Regions from separate parts of the Vibrio sp. RC586 genome, predicted to be linked through region 2. Evidence: predicted binding sites of a transcription regulator. Region 2 holds the regulator's gene; the other holds the start of a gene.
The links. Region 2 encodes MetJ, which represses methionine synthesis genes. Its sites were predicted from a motif close to TTAGACNTNTANANGTCTAA; they were not measured.

Region 1: the regulator MetJ is predicted to act here: its motif matches at 3,575-3,594, upstream of metA (homoserine O-acetyltransferase MetA).

The regions. Positions count from the first base shown of each region.
Region 1 is NZ_ADBD01000007.1:210,641-218,897, forward strand. Features, by position in the region: gene VOA_RS13090 (HlyD family secretion protein) at 1-791, shown strand, start outside; gene VOA_RS13085 (ABC transporter permease) at 810-1,961, shown strand; gene VOA_RS13080 (ABC transporter permease) at 1,958-3,106, shown strand; gene VOA_RS13075 (ATP-binding protein) at 3,110-3,484, opposite strand; gene metA (homoserine O-acetyltransferase MetA) at 3,624-4,565, shown strand; gene pilW (type IV pilus biogenesis/stability protein PilW) at 4,814-5,527, shown strand; gene VOA_RS13060 (hypothetical protein) at 5,531-5,755, opposite strand; gene rlmF (23S rRNA (adenine(1618)-N(6))-methyltransferase RlmF) at 5,828-6,913, opposite strand; gene VOA_RS13050 (M48 metallopeptidase family protein) at 6,910-7,416, opposite strand; gene VOA_RS13045 (glutaredoxin family protein) at 7,590-7,823, shown strand; gene VOA_RS13040 (LysR family transcriptional regulator) at 7,854-8,257, opposite strand, start outside.
Region 2 is NZ_ADBD01000005.1:176,596-184,852, forward strand. Features, by position in the region: gene cytR (DNA-binding transcriptional regulator CytR) at 1-123, opposite strand, end outside; gene priA (primosomal protein N') at 414-2,618, opposite strand; gene rpmE (50S ribosomal protein L31) at 2,871-3,089, shown strand; gene VOA_RS14675 (malic enzyme-like NAD(P)-binding protein) at 3,400-4,677, shown strand; gene metJ (met regulon transcriptional regulator MetJ) at 4,764-5,081, opposite strand; gene VOA_RS14665 (O-succinylhomoserine (thiol)-lyase) at 5,349-6,515, shown strand; gene VOA_RS14660 (bifunctional aspartate kinase/homoserine dehydrogenase II) at 6,528-8,257, shown strand, end outside.

The DNA of each region.
Region 1 (8,257 bases), on a different contig from region 2:
GCGATCAAGTTGAAAAAGGCCAACTGATTTTTACCCTGCTCAGCCCTGAAATTGATGCCAAATTAGAGCAAGCGATCGCTGGTCAAAAAGCCGCCGGCGCACTGGCTCAAGAAGCAGAAAACGGCGCGCGTGAACAGCAAATTCAGGCCGCTAAAGATCAGTGGCTTAAAGCTCAAGCCGCAGCGGATCTCGCCGAAAAAACCTATCTTCGCGTGAATAACCTTTATGACGATGGCGTAATGCCTGAACAAAAACGCGACGAAGCGAAAACTCAGTGGCAAGCCGCCAAATACACCGAAAGTGCCGCACTACAAATGTATGAACTCGCGAAAGCTGGCGCACGTGAAGAAACCAAGCAAGCTGCGCTCGAAAAAGCGCGTATGGCGGCAGGCGCGGTCGCGGAAGTCGAGGCGTATGCCGCAGATACTAAGATTCAGAGTTGGTTTGATGGTGAAGTATCACAAGTGTTAATGCACAGTGGCGAACTGGCCCCTCAAGGCTTTCCTGTCGTCACCGTAGTGGATACCCAAGATTCTTGGGCGGTGTTCAATGTTCGTGAGGATCTGCTTAAACACTTCACTCAAGGTACGCAGTTTGAAGCGTACTTACCCGCTCTGGATAAAAACGTGGCGTTTAAAGTCACTCATGTTGCGGTGATGGGCGACTTTGCCACATGGCGCTCAACAGATGCAACCCAAGGTTTCGATCTGCGAACTTTTGAGGTAGAAGCCCGTCCTGTCACACCCACTGAGGGACTACGCATGGGTATGAGCGTTGTGGTTAAGCTGTAAGTTGTGATTAAACTTAAGATGAAACACGCCATCCCTGCTCAATGGACGTTACTGCGTCACGATCAATGGTTACTCTCATGCTTAACTTGGGTGCCGCTACTCCTTGCGGCTTCCATCTGGTGGATTTTTTCACAAGGTATCGCACGGGATCTACCCTTCGGTGTAGTCGACCTTTCCCACAGCCAACTTTCTCGGCAACTGATCCGAGAAGTGGATGCCACCTCAACTCTGCAAGTCAGTGAGCATTATGCGAGTGTAGATGACGCGAGCCAAGCGATGCGTAGTAATCAGATTTATGGCTTTATGGTGATCCCCACCCAGTTCGATAAAGCGATCTATCGCCAAGAGCAGCCGCAAGTGACGACCTTTTACAACAGCCAGATGATTCTGGTTGGCAAGCTGGTGAACTCTGCCGTTGTGCAAGCACAAGGAACGTTTAATGCACAGGTTGATGTGGTGAAGAATCTCGCCACTAAAAGTCATACCACGACGCTGGCCGCAATGGGGCGCTCAGTTCCCGTGCGAACCCAAATTACGCCTCTTTTTAATCCAAATACCAACTACGCACAATTTCTGGTCTCGGCCATTGTTCCTGCTTTATGGCAAATCACGATTGTCGTCAGCACTATTTTGATTCTGGCGGCCAACTATCGTCATTATGGCTTGAAAACATGGCTAGCCGATGCACCGCTGCGACATTTAACTCGCACCCTATTCCCTTATCTACCGATTTTTATGCTGCAAGGGCTCGGCTTTTTAATTTGGTTTTATGATGTGCTGCGTTGGCCGATGTTTGGGCATTTTTCAGTATTATTGTTTGCACAAGCCATTACGGTTATCGCTTGCGTGATCATGGGGGCTTTTTTCTACTTCCTCACGCTCGATCCCGCTCGTGCAATGAGCTTTGCCGGTGCATTCACCGCACCCAGTTTTGCGTTTATGGGCATCACTTTTCCAGCCAGTGACATGAATTCCCTCGCACAAGCATGGCGTAGCCTATTGCCCATCAGCCATTACATTGAAGTGCAAGTCAACCAAGTTAGCTATGGTCTGGAGGCTTTCACCTCTCTACAGCCTTTAGCGGCCATGGTGGGCTACCTACTGCCTCTTGGTTTAGTGCTGATCTTGATCCGCAAACATTTATCTCGTGAAGCCGGAGAAGCCGTATGAGTCTGTGGCAACTGTTCAAAGCAGAATTAAAAGCGCTCATCACCAACCCCGTTGTCGTATTGACGATCTTCGGCGGCGTAGTATTTTATTCTTTCCTCTACCCACTTCCTTACGCCAAGCAGATCCCGCGCGAGCAGACCGTGTCGGTGGTCAATCTCGATCAGAGTCAAGCCAGTTATCAATTAGAGCGAATGGTAGACGCCACACCGCAAGTCAGAATTGCTCGGCGAGACCATACGATTGCCGATGCCAAGCAGGCATTTTTAGAGAAGAAAGTTGCAGGCATCTTAGTGATTCCTGAACATTTCTACAAAGATTTGCTACTGGGTAAAAGCCCAACTCTTGCTTATGCAGGCGATGCTTCTTATTTTCTGGTTTATGGGACGATTGTTGAAGGCTTAGCCCAAGCAGGCGGCACACTCGCTGCGCAAACAAAAGTAAGCCGGTTAGTGATCGAAGGTGAGCCGATGGCGTTTGCGGCGCAGCATTTTTCGCCGACCAGTACCAATCTCAAGCCCACATTTAACCCACGTATGGGGTATGTGGATTACGTCGTACCCGCCGTTTTTGTATTGATCCTGCAACAAACATTGATCATGGCAGCGGGTCTTATGGTCGGAACCCAAAAGCAAGGTCACGGCTATTGGAGCCGAGTTTCTCCCGCCAAACTGCTGTTGGTGCGCAGTCTCGTATTGGTTACGGTCTATTACTTCCTAAGCCTATATTATTTCGGCGCCAGTTTTGATCTGCATGGCGTGAATACATTAGCAAAACCAAGTGATCTACTCAGTCTGCTCCTGCCGTTTTTATTAGCCTGCAATTTTGTCGGTATCGCATTGGGGGCAGTGACTCCGAGACGCGAACTGGTCACTTTGGTGGTGTTAATTAGCTCGATGCCACTGATTTTTACCGCTGGATTTATTTGGCCGGTGGAAATGATCCCTGCGCCTTTAGTCTGGCTTGCGCAGTGCTTCCCAAGCACACCGGGGATCCAAGGCTTCCTAGGTCTAAACCAAATGGCGGCCAGTTGGTCAACCATCGCACCGAAATGGACGCTACTTTGGGCACAAGCTTTGGTATGGGGTGGTTTGGCATATTATTTTTTACGCCGAGATCTCAAACGCACAGCGAAACATCCACAGTAATCTCTACTCTTGCCACTGTTGACGCATACGTTCAACAGTGGCTTCATCCACCCCATGCACGTTTTGATAGCGTCCCCGACACACAAGGATCGTCAGCTTAGCTCGATATTTTCGGGCAAGTTTCCGATACACCGCCATCTCCCAATGCCGCACAAAAGTGTTGGATACCACCACATTTTTGCCCTGCTGCAAGCCATACTCCGTCTGCTGTTGACACCATTGATGCGCTTGGGCTATCAGCTCAGGATGAAAATGGTACTCTCCCTGTTCATTCACAAAATACATATCCGCTTCCAGATGCACAGCTGGTAACGTTTTGGCTAAAGTCGATTTGCCAGAACCGGGTAAACCGCGAATAAGGGTTAAATGGGGGCGCATAATAAGATCACAGTGGGAAAATGAACTGAGTGATACTAACTTAGATTAAGGATGCATGCATTTTGCTATCGACAATAATTTTCGGTTGAGTTATAAGTCTAGATGTTTAGACGTCCATATCGAGCTTAGGGAGAAAGCTGTGCCGATTAGAATCCCCGACCAATTACCCGCGAGTGATGTGCTACGTAACGAAAACATCTTCGTTATGTCGGAATCGCGTGCTTCGACGCAGGAGATACGCCCACTCAAGGTGTTACTTTTAAACTTAATGCCAAAAAAAATTGAGACGGAAACTCAATTTTTACGCCTACTCTCCAATTCCCCCTTACAGGTGGATATTGAGCTGCTGCGCATCGATGATCGCCCAAGCAAAAACACCCCAGAAGAACATCTCAACACTTTTTATCGCCAATTTGAGCTGGTCAAAAACCGCAATTTCGATGGGTTAATCATCACGGGCGCACCGCTGGGCTTAGTGCAATTTGAAGATGTCGCGTATTGGGAACATTTACAAAACATCATGAGTTGGGCGAAAGCGCATGTGACTTCCACTCTTTACATCTGTTGGGCAGCGCAAGCAGGGCTAAAACTGCTGTACAACTTGCCTAAACGCACTCGTGAAGAGAAATTATCCGGCGTGTATTACCATGATATTCACAAACCTTTTCATCCATTACTTCGCGGTTTTGATGATCGCTTCCTCGCACCACACTCTCGCTACGCTGACTTTGACGCTGAGTATCTGGCAGAGCACACCGACCTCGATATTCTTGCGACCTCTGATATGGCAGGTGTTTATCTTGCCGCCACTAAAGATAAACGCAACGTGTTTGTTACCGGACATCCTGAATACGATGCCTTTACCTTACATAGCGAATATGTACGCGATTTAGGTGAAGGGCTAAGCCCTGCAATTCCAGTAAACTATTACCCCAATGACAACCCAGATAATAAGCCTTGTGCCAGTTGGCGTAGCCATGGACACCTACTATTTTCTAACTGGCTTAACTACTGTGTTTATCAACAAACACCGTATGATTTAGAAAAGTTCAGCGAAGCAAACTTCACCAAAGATGAATAACCTCTCTTGGCCGCTCTGTGCGGCCTTTTCATTCCCTTCCAATTTGTCTTCCAAGCCACAGAGTACGAGCCTATCCATTCTCAAACCACTTAGCGTTATTAATAACCGTGATCGAACGTAGCCAACTCCGCGGCCGCTTCAGATCATCTGATAAAGATAGATTTGCCAACTGACTCGCAGACTTCATCCTCACAGCTCGGCCTTCAGACTGAATTGCCTATCATTGGGAACTTTGACTGGAGGTATGTATGAAAAGAGTGTTTGCATTAGGAATTGGACTTGCCCTAAGTGGCTGTGTCACCGTAACAGAGACGTCAGAAGTTGCAGCACAAAGTGACCCTACTGAGATGGCTGAAGCTCGCATCGCTCTCGGTCTTGGCTATTTGGCTAATGGCAGTATGATCAAAGCTCGCGAAAACCTAGAAAAAGCGCTGCAACATGCACCGGATTACTATCGCTCGCAACTCTCTATGGCTCACTATTTTGAAGCGGTCGGTGAAAATGATTCAGCTCGAAAAATGTATCGTTCAGCATTAAATCAAAACCCCAAAAACGGCAATGTACTGAATAACTTTGGCACCTTTTTGTGTAAACAGGGAGAATACGACACGGCCGATGAATACTTTCGCCGTGCGGTTGAGCAACCCTATTACTACTTGATTTCAGCGAGTTATGAAAACGCTGGATTGTGTGCGTTGAAAGCGGGTAAAAATGACAACGCACGTGAATATTTCAAGCGTGCGGTGGATCATGATCCCACTCGGCTGCTGTCCATTTTACAACTCACCAAAATGGAGATTGATGCGGGAGATTACACTCAAGCACGACTGCGTTTAATGAATCTAAACCAGCGCTACGGCTACCAAAAGGCATCACTCAAACTATTGATAGATCTTGAAAAGCGCGCAGGAAACCCCGCTTTGGAGCAAAAATATCAAGCGTTACTTGCAACACTTTCATAACACTTATTTGATATTGGTCGGGCGGCCACTCCCTTTGCGATCTCGATAGTGAATACGGCGCAAACGGCGAACCTTTTTGGCGCGCTGAATTTTTTGGTATTCGCGGTAAATAACCCGAATAAAGAAACCAAGCCCAATCAACAGCAAAAGCGTAAAAATACTCATAAAAGGAACGCATAACCAGTGCGGTTGACAGGGGGCATAGAGTGGAACGTCTTCAATTCTCATCTTGCCCTCCTTTCGTTGAGTCTCAGATCACATGGGCTTCTTGTTTAAATCTAGTGCCTAAGTAAAAGATTATCACTTTGTCTGCCACCACAGCTTGCGCTGTTCTGCATTTTGAAAACTCCAAGCAATAAAACGGCTGATCTTCTGCCCTTGTGCCATCTCTATTACATGTATCGACTGAGCGCCCAATTTTTCGAGCTGTTTTTTCATGTCGCGCACATTGTCACCCTTAGAAATCAAAGTGCTAAACCACAGCACTTGCTCGGCAAACTGCTGGCTTTCTACCGCCATTTTACCGATAAAAGCCGCTTCTCCTCCTGGGCACCATAACTCGGCTTTCTGACCACCAAAATTTAGCCTTGGGTGGCTTGAGGTTGGCGTTGCTAAGCGACCTTTCTTGCGTTGATTTGCCTGTAAGTTGGTCAACTTTCGCTGGGTTCCTTGCTGAGCGTCAGCTAAGGATGCATGAAAAGGGGGATTGCAAGTCGTCAGCATATAACGCTCTCCCGCTCTAATAATGCCGTTAAAAATATGTTGGCTGTTCTTTTGTAGGCGGCATTCGATATGCCCTTGCAGCTTCGAGTTGCTTTGAACAATCAAACTCGCTTGTTGTATTGAGACAGGATCGACATCACTCCCAACCCATGACCATCCGTATTCCGTCACTCCAACAATCGGATAGATACAATTTGCGCCCACGCCAATATCCAGTGCTGTAACTTGAGAAGGGTTTAACTTGGGATTGTCTTTAAGCAGCAGATCGGCCACGCGATGAATGTAATCCGCACGACCCGGAATGGGCGGGCATAAAAAGCCCTCTGGAATATCCCAATAGGTGACACCGTAATGCAGAGCCAAAAGCGCTTTATTGAGTAACTTGACCGCGATCGGATCGGCAAAATTAATCGTCCATTGCCCTTTAGGATTTTTCATAACATGGGATTGCAACTCTGGCACGACCTTAATCAGTGCCGGAAAATCATACTGCCCACGATGACGATTGCGTGGATGTAACCCAGATTTAACGGCAGCGGCTTCCTCACCTTGTACTTTGTGGGTTGGCGGCTGCTTAGTTTGCTGTTTTTTCACAACTGGCTTATTGGCTTTCGGTTTTCGATTTGTTTTTTGCCCATGTTTTGGCTTAAGTGGAGTGTTCATGCTTTGCCTGCCTTGAGCTCTAGCACCATCATGTATAACCGTGCATCCAACTCGAGCTGGTGATAATTCGGTTCCATATGGCAACAGAGCTGATAAAACGCTTTGTTGTGTTCTTTCTCTTTTAAATGCGCCAGTTCATGCACCACTAACATGCGCAGTAGCGGCTCAGGTGCTTGTTTAAACACATTGGCAATTCGGATTTCATTTTTTGCTTTCAGTTTATTGCCATGCACCCGAGAAACGTAGCTGTGTAACCCCAGCGCATTATTAATGAGATGAATTTTTCCGTCATACACGACTTTACTCAGTGGAGCCGTTTTCTTCATATATTGGTTCTTTAAAGCCATGGTGAAGTCAAACAGCGCTTTTTCACTCTGGATATCGTGCCGCTCAGGATAACGCTGCTCAAACCAAGGTATCAGCTTGTCATTTGCGATCAGTTGAGCAACTTGTTCAACAATGTGTTGGGGATATCCCTGAATGTACTTCAGTGCAGGGTGCATACTCATTTCGCGTGCTCAGTTCGGGTTACAAAAAAGGTCGGCAAGTTTACTCAATTTCCACTCAAGAATCACCTACACCAATAAGTATCAGCGCTTCAAGTAGGAAGGGGATATTTGCATCTCCAGCCGACTCTCGTTACACTTTGCGCCCTTTTGATACATGAGAGATTCCAATGAAACGCGTGGTTTTGTACATAAAAGATAAATGCCCACATTGCAAAGACGCCCAGCGTTATCTGGACTCAAAAGGCATTAAGTACCGCTTATGCAACGCAAAAATGGAACGCGGCCGCAAAGAGCTTGATGCTCTCGGCGCTCGCAGTGTTCCGGTACTAAAAATTGGTGATCGTTTGATGATCGGCTGGAACCACACCAATTTTGAACGTATCTACAGCAGTAAAGATTAATAGCAGCAAAGATGAATGCTCTTCTTGGCTCTAAACGTACTTTTTCACAAATTCGATGAAAGTACGATCGGCATTGGACAGATAACCTTCTTTACGCCAAGCTAATGCGAGATCAAGCCACACCGGCGGTTCAAACGGAATCGCCTTCACTTCCGGTTCATTGCTGGTTACCAACTCCAACAGCGCGGTAATCGCATACTCATGTTTCACTATACTTAAAATCATAGCTAACAAATTGGTTTCAAAAGAAAAATCTGCTGTGAACTTATGTTCTCGGCACACTTTATCAATAAAGTCTCGGTGAAAATAGCCGAGTTTAAACATCACCAGCTCATGCTCAAAAAACTCGGCAAAAGTAAGGTGACGGCGTTCTGCTAGCTCATGATTTTTACCAACCACAGCAACCATTTGCGAAGAGAGCAACGGATCTGCTG
Region 2 (8,257 bases):
CAGCACTGCCTCTTCCACTCTTTTTCGAGTTGAGGAAGATACTTTTTCTGGATTCATCAACGCCCGTGACACAGTGGCAGTTGAGACTCCGGCAAGCTGGGCAACATCCTTCATTGTCGCCATTTCTTTATACCCTCTTTTTATTTGCTGATGGTGTAACAGCACACCTTTGGATGACTGATCTTGTTGAGCTTAACCCTTATCTAATCGAGTAAATAAGGGCTATAGCTTCATTTTGGGCTTCACGTAAACGATTCACTGAGCCGATTTTACCGATAGTCTAAGCAATTCAGAACATAAAGTTACGGCGAGATTAACAAATCTTGCATAGTCAATGTGATTTTCATCACGATAATAAGCATTAATTTGCTGACAAAATTAACACCCATTGACTTTACAAAGTGAAATACGAATTAACTAAGATCCTGCGGATCGATATCGATCGACCAACGCACCTTGCTCGCCAAGGGTAACTGCTGCAGTGCTGGGCGCGCACTTTGCAAAATTTTCTGCATCAAGGTGCGGTTAGGCGTTTGTAGCAAAAGTTGCCAACGGTATTTCCCCGCTCTTTTCGCGAGTGGCGCTGGCGTTGGACCTAACACCATGCATTCACTGTCAAACCAAGGATTGCAGCGCAAGGTTTCGCGTACTTGACGCAAAAAATCTTCCACTTGAGCGGTGTGATTGGCTTCGGCTCGAAATAAGCTCAAGAAAGAATAAGGAGGCAACTGAGCGAGTTTGCGTTCCTCTAATGCCGTCAGCGCAAAATGGTGATAGTCCTTGTGCAGCAAGGCTTGTAATAAACTGTGCTCTGGGTGATGAGTTTGTAACACCACTTCGCCCGGCTTACTGGCACGCCCTGCTCGCCCAGCCACTTGAATGAACAGCTGAGCTAAACGTTCAGAAGCGCGAAAATCACTGCTGTACAGTGACCCATCGACATCCAACAGCGCGACTAAAGTGACATCGGGAAAGTGATGTCCTTTAGCTAGCATTTGCGTACCAATCAAAATCTGATATTCGCCTTTGCGGATCGCGGTTAACGCCGATTCCAAACTCCCCTTGCGCCGCGTGCTATCTCGATCAATCCGCACTGAACGGTACTCAGGAAATAGAGTGTGTAATTGCGCTTCAAGCTGTTCCGTACCAACGCCGACAGTAACCAGTTGAGTCGAGCCACACCCTTTACATTGATGGATCACCGGACGCTGTGAACCACAATGATGGCAGCGCATTTCATTGCTATGTTGATGGTAGGTGTAATAGGCATCGCAACGCTGACACTCCGCAATCCAGCCACATTCATGGCACATCAAGGCCGGAGAAAAACCGCGTCGGTTTAAAAACAGCATTACCTGATTGCCCGCCGAGAGATGGCGGCGCATTTCCGCAATCAAAGGCGCAGAAAGGCCACTTTCTAAATACATCCCTTTCACATCCAGAGCGTGGTTGCGCGTGGGTAGCGCATTCCCTGCTCGTTGCGTCAGTTGCAAATGGTGGTATTTACCACTCAAGGCATTATGTAAAGTCTCTAAGGCAGGCGTTGCTGAGCCGAGCACAATCGGAATGTTTTCCAAATGGGCGCGCATCACTGCCACATCACGGGCGTGATAACGCAGGCTATCTTGCTGTTTGTAAGAGCCATCATGCTCTTCATCAACAATAATGATGCCGAGTTTGGCGAAAGGCGTAAGCAGTGCCGAGCGCGTACCAATCACAATGCCCGCCACTTTATCGCGCGCCGCCAGCCAAGCGTTGAGGCGCTCGGTATCATTAAGCGCCGAATGCATCACTTCCACCGGTACATTAAAACGCTGACGGAAACGGTTGATGGTTTGTGGGGTTAAACCAATTTCCGGCACCAACACCAAGGCTTGCTCGCCGCGCGCTAGCACTGGCGTGATGAGGTTGAGATACACCTCAGTTTTTCCAGAACCCGTTACCCCTTCTAAAAGAAAACAGCCAAAACCTTGGTGGCTATTGACGGCGGCAATCGCAATCGCCTGTTCTTGATTGAGTTTAGGTTTATCTACTTTGGCTTCGAGCTCTTGCGGCCACGGCCGCACAACAGGCTTACGCTCTTCACACTCAATCCAGCCTTTCTCAACCAAAGTTTTCAATGTGCTGCTACTTACCTCTTCATCGAGCAAGGCTTGGTGAGATAAGGCTCCGTGCTGCAACAAATGGAGAACTTGTGCTTGTTTTACCGCGCTACGTTTCACGCCAAGCATCAGTTGCTCTTGGCCAAGCGCCGTCAAACGCCACTCTTTATGGCTAGTCAGTTCAGCGGCTTTGCCTTTGCGCAAAGCACCGGGTAAAGCATTCGCGTACGTTTCACCAAGCGGATAATGATAAAACTGGTTACACCAATGCAACAGTGACTGGAGTTTTTCCGGCCACACTGGTGCTTCATCCAATACCGCTTGCAGTGATTTGAGCTGTTCGATAGGAAAATCAGATTGATGCGTGAGCGACTGGACGATACCCACTAAGGTTTGCCGCCCAAACGGCACTTGTACACGTCCACCCAGCACAGGAAATAGATGAGCAGGGATCAGATAGTCAAAGGACTTATCCAGAGGTACAGGCAGGCAAACTCGGGCAATGGTGGGGCGCATCAGGGTCCAAAACAGCGAAAAATCAAACGGATCACAGTCTACTGGAAGCGTAGCAGAAATTCGACCCGCGCTTTTGGTGAAATAATCAGCGAGATCGGTTGATCCGAACCCCGAGATTCATTAATATATCGCGCCTTACGGCATCCTAGAGGGTTGACCTCTCTGGATATGCAAACTCGTTATTTTTAACACTACGTGTGGTGTCCGACGAATCGATTCGGATGGCGACACGGCCTAAATTGAGGTTATCCCATGAAAGCTGGTATCCACCCAGAATACAAAGCAGTAAACGCAACTTGTTCTTGCGGCAACTCTTTCGTTTTCAACTCTACTCTAGGTAAAGATTCAATGCACCTAGACGTATGTGACAAGTGCCACCCATTCTACTCTGGTAAGCAACGTATCGTTGACACCGGTGGTCGTGTTGAGCGCTTCAACAAGCGTTTCGGCGCACTGTCTGCGAAGAAGTAATTTCTGCTTTACGCAAGATTTTGAAAAAGGACGCTTCGGCGTCCTTTTTTCATATGTCGCATTCTGAAATGAGTGACAAGATTCATCGTCGTTATCAATACCCATTTCTTCACTCACTTATCTGCATATAAAACGCTTTTAAGCGGCACGTTCTGGCTATTTCTTCTCCGCATTTCACATTTTCACTGGTCTTATCAGCAAGATCTTCGCTTTTTTTGTACCCTTTGCTCAGTGTCTAACCTAGGCAGGTTGCAATAGTTACTTTAAAATTTGCGACCTTTCCCATAAATAACAATAAGAGAACAGCCCTATGTCCGATGACAATCGCCTCAACCCAACTCCTGAAGAACAATTTCGCCAACGTGCTCTGGATTACCATGCTTACCCAACCGCGGGCAAAATTGGTATTGCGCTGACCAAACCTGCTGATTCAGCTGCCGATCTTGCGCTGGCTTATAGCCCAGGCGTAGCAGAGCCGGTTCGTGAAATCGCACAAAACGTGGAAAATGTGTACAAATACACCGCCAAAGGCAACACGGTTGCCGTGATCTCTAACGGCACTGCGATTTTAGGATTGGGCAATTTGGGACCGATGGCCTCTAAGCCTGTCATGGAAGGTAAGGCACTGCTGTTTAAACGCTTTGCAGGACTGGATTCGATTGATATTGAAGTCAAACACCGCACCATCGATGAATTTGTTGATACGGTAGCCAACATTGCCGATACCTTCGGTGGCATTAACTTAGAAGACATCAAAGCGCCAGACTGCTTTGAAATTGAACGCCGCCTGATTGAACGTTGTGATGTGCCTGTGTTCCACGATGACCAGCACGGTACCGCGATTGTGACTGCTGCGGGTATGCTCAACGCATTAGAGCTACAAGGTAAACAGCTGAAAGACTGTATGATCGTCTGTCTTGGTGCAGGGGCTGCTGCGGTAGCGTGTATGGAGCTACTGATCAAATGCGGTGCAATGCGTGAGAAGATTTACATGCTGGATCGCAAAGGCGTGATCCACACTCGCCGTGACGATCTCAACGAATACAAACAGCTGTTTGCCAACAACACCGATAAACGCACACTGGAAGATGTGATTGCGGGAGCCGATCTGTTCTTAGGCGTATCAGGCCCTAACCTGCTGCCAGCCAATGCACTCAAACTGATGGCCGATAAGCCAGTGGTGTTTGCGTGTTCCAACCCAGATCCTGAAATCAAACCGGAAATTGCCCATCAAGTCCGTAATGACATGATCATGGGTACTGGTCGCAGCGACTATCCAAACCAAGTTAACAACGTGCTCTGCTTCCCGTTCATCTTCCGCGGTGCGCTGGATGTTCGCGCCAGTGAAATCAACGATCAGATGAAACTCGCCGCCGTAGAAGCGATTCGTCAATTAGCCAAAGAGCCCGTACCGGCAGAAGTTTTGGCCGCAGCGGGAGTGGATAAGCTCAGTTTCGGTATTGAGTACATCATTCCAAAACCAATGGACCCGCGCCTATTGCCACGCGTAGCGCGTGCGGTGGCGGAAGCCGCGGTGGAATCGGGTGTGGCTCGTATTCCAATGCCAGAAAACTATATGCAGGCGTAATCTGTTTACATGCATGGATAGCAAGAAGCCCCTCGCACGAGGGGCTTTTTTATGAGCTTAATCTTTCACTTAGCCAATGTCGCTAGCTACTCATCGTAAGATTCGAACTCAATCCCCATTTCGGTCATCAAACGTTTGGCTTCGGCAGGAATGTCATCAGGGCGATCTTTACGCAGGTCTTCGTCCGTCGGCAGAGGCTGACCTGTGTAGGCATGCAAGAAGGCTTCACACAGCAATTCACTGTTGGTTGCGTGACGTAAGTTATTGACTTGACGGCGTGTTCTCTCATCCGTTAGCACTTTGAGAACTTTCAGCGGAATGGATACCGTGATTTTTTTTACCAACTCGCTCTTTTTCCCATGCTCTGCATAGGGGCTGATATATTCGCCATTCCAGTCTGCCATTGCGCACCTTCGTTATTGTGGTTCGAATCGAAATTTCAAAGGCCCTAATTTTAGCGGGATTTACTGCCATAAGCAAAGACATATAGACGTCTAGAAGTGTTGACGTCTTTATTTAACATCAGTAAAGTGTCGATTAATTTATGGGCAACGGATAAACCTCATCCCCCAGTTAGGGAAAGTTGCGATGCGACAACCGACACTGCTGCTTAAAGCAGGAAAGGTATATGATGAAGCCCTCTAGGACAGAATAGCCAGCAAGGAAACTCCATGACCACACGCAAGCCAGCCACCATTGCGGTTCGTACCGGGATTGAATCGGACACTCAATACCATGCCGTTGTACCACCGATTTATCTTTCGACCAACTATGGTTTTCCCGCCTTTGGTGAAGTGCCAAAATACGATTACACCCGCTCAGGCAACCCTAACCGTGGCCTATTAGAGCAGACTCTGTATGAGCTTGAATGTGGTGAAGGTGCGGTGGTGACCAACTGTGGTACTTCGGCCATCAACTTGTGGGTCACCGCACTGTTAGGCCCTAACGATCTGATTGTGGCGCCGCATGATTGCTATGGCGGTACTTATCGCTTGCTCAACACTCGCGCTAAAAAAGGCGACTTCGAAGTACAGTTTGTGGATCAATCCAACGAAGAGGCTCTCACCCAAGCTTTAGCCCGCAAACCCAAACTGTTGCTGATTGAAACCCCATCCAACCCTTTAGTGCGTGTGGTGGATATTGCTCATCTTTGTCAGTTAGCGAAAGCACAAGGCACTTTGGTGGCGGTCGATAACACCTTCTTAACTCCGGTATTCCAAAAGCCGCTCACCTTAGGTGCAGATTTTGTGCTGCATTCCACCACCAAATACATTAACGGTCACTCGGATGTGATTGGCGGCGTGTTGATCTGTAAAAACAAGCAACATTCAGAAGAGCTCGCTTGGTGGGGTAACTGCTTAGGTTCAACCGGCACTCCATTTGATAGCTACATGACCTTGCGTGGCATTCGCACGCTGGGCGCGCGGATGCGCGTGCATGAAGAGAGTGCACAGCAGATCTTGGCCTATCTGCAGACTCAATCATTGGTTGGCAAAATTTACCATCCAAGCCTACCCAACCACCCAGGCCATGAGATTGCGAAAAAACAGCAATCGGGCTTTGGCGCGATGCTCAGTTTCGAGTTTGCCGGTAGTTTTGAGCAGCTGAAATTCTTTGTGGGCAAGTTGGCGCTATTCTCACTCGCCGAATCGCTCGGTGGGGTAGAAAGCCTGATCTGTCACCCCGCCTCCATGACTCATCGTGCAATGGGTGAAGAAGCGCTCGCTGAAGCTGGGGTATCACAACAGTTGCTGCGTCTTTCCGTCGGTCTTGAAGATGCCTCTGATCTGATTGCCGACCTTGACCAAGCCTTTCAACAAACTCTTGCCGCGTATTAAGGAGGCCAGTGAATGACTCACGCTCGTCAACTGCACAAATTTGGTGGTAGTAGCCTTGCCGATCCAGAGTGTTATCTGCGTGTCGCGAAAATTCTTAAAAGTTATTCCAAGAGTGATGATTTGGTGGTGGTTTCTGCGGCTGGCAAAACCACGAACCGGTTGATCAGTTTTGTCGAAGCACTCAGTAAAGATGGTCGCGTTGCCCATGAAACCTTACATGCGCTGCGCCAATATCAGTCTGAATTGATTACTAAGCTACTCAACAACGAAGCGGCTGAACCACTACTTAGCCAACTGCAACAAGAGATCAGCGTGTTAGGCGAGCTCACGGCTCCTCTTAGCAACGCGCAATATGCTTGGGTGCTTGGGCATGGTGAGCAGTGGTCGGCTCGTTTACTTGCCGCATTACTGAATCAGCAAGATTTACCGGCCGTCGCGCAAGATGCGCGTGCATTCTTACGTGCCGAAGCGGGCACACAACCGGAAGTGGATCGCGCGCGCTCTTACCCGCTACTGAAAGCCGTGTTGGCACAACATAGCCAACGCCGAATCGTCATCACCGGTTTTATGGCGCAAAACGAACAGGGCGATACCGTACTGCTCGGTCGTAACGGCTCTGATTATTCTGCCACCGTGATTGGCGCACTGGCTGAAGTGTCACGCGTGACCATTTGGAGTGATGTCGCTGGCGTGTACAGCGCCGATCCACGCGTTGTCAGTGATGCCTGTTTACTGCCACTGCTGAGACTCGATGAGGCCAATGAGCTAGCACGCTTAGCCGCCCCCGTGCTACATAGCCGTACACTACAGCCTGTCGCACAGAGTACCATGGAGCTTCACTTGCGTTGCAGCCACCAACCGGAATCGGGTTCTACTCGCATTGAGCGGGTACTGGCTTCTGGTCGCGGCGCGAAAATCATTACTTCACTCGATGATGTGCTGCTAATTGAGCTAAGTTTTGCCCATCACCATGATTTCCAACGCTTGCAAGAAGATGTGTTACAGCATTTGCAGCGCGTGCAACTGCAACCTCTGACTTACGAAGCGCAGCCAGATCAATACCGCTTACGCTTAGCTTACACAGCAGAAATCGCACCCGGAGCATTTTCTGCCCTGCAAGATGCTGCTTTTGAAGCCGAAATCAAGCTCAAAGAAGGCTATGACCTGATTGCCGCGGTTGGTGCCGGCGTCACCAAAAACCCGAACCACTGTTATGGTTTCTACCAACAACTGAATGCTTTGCCGGTCGAATTTATCAGCGCCTCGGAATCAAGCCTCAGTTTAGTCGCCATACTGCGCCAAACCCCAATCAACTCATTGGTGAATGGTATCCACAAACAGTTATTCCAAGCCCAAAAACGCGTGGCGATTGCACTGTGTGGCAAAGGCAATATCGGTTCAAGTTGGCTCAAACTGTTTGCAGAGCAAAAAGAGAAACTCGCACAACGCCACGGCATGAGCTTTGAACTGGTTGCGGTGGTCGATAGCCAAACCTACTGGTTTAATGAGCAAGGCATTAATCCAAACCAAGTTGCCACTCATTTCCAAGATGAAGCACAGCCACATCAAGAACAAAGCTGGCTGAAAAAGCTTGGCGCGTTGGACGGCTACGATGAAGGTGTTGTCATTGATGTCACCGCCAGTGAAGAACTAGCCCAGCAGTATCTTGAGATTGCCGAACAAGGTTTGCACCTCATTTCGGCCAATAAAGTGGCAGGCTCAGCTCCGGGCAATTACTACTA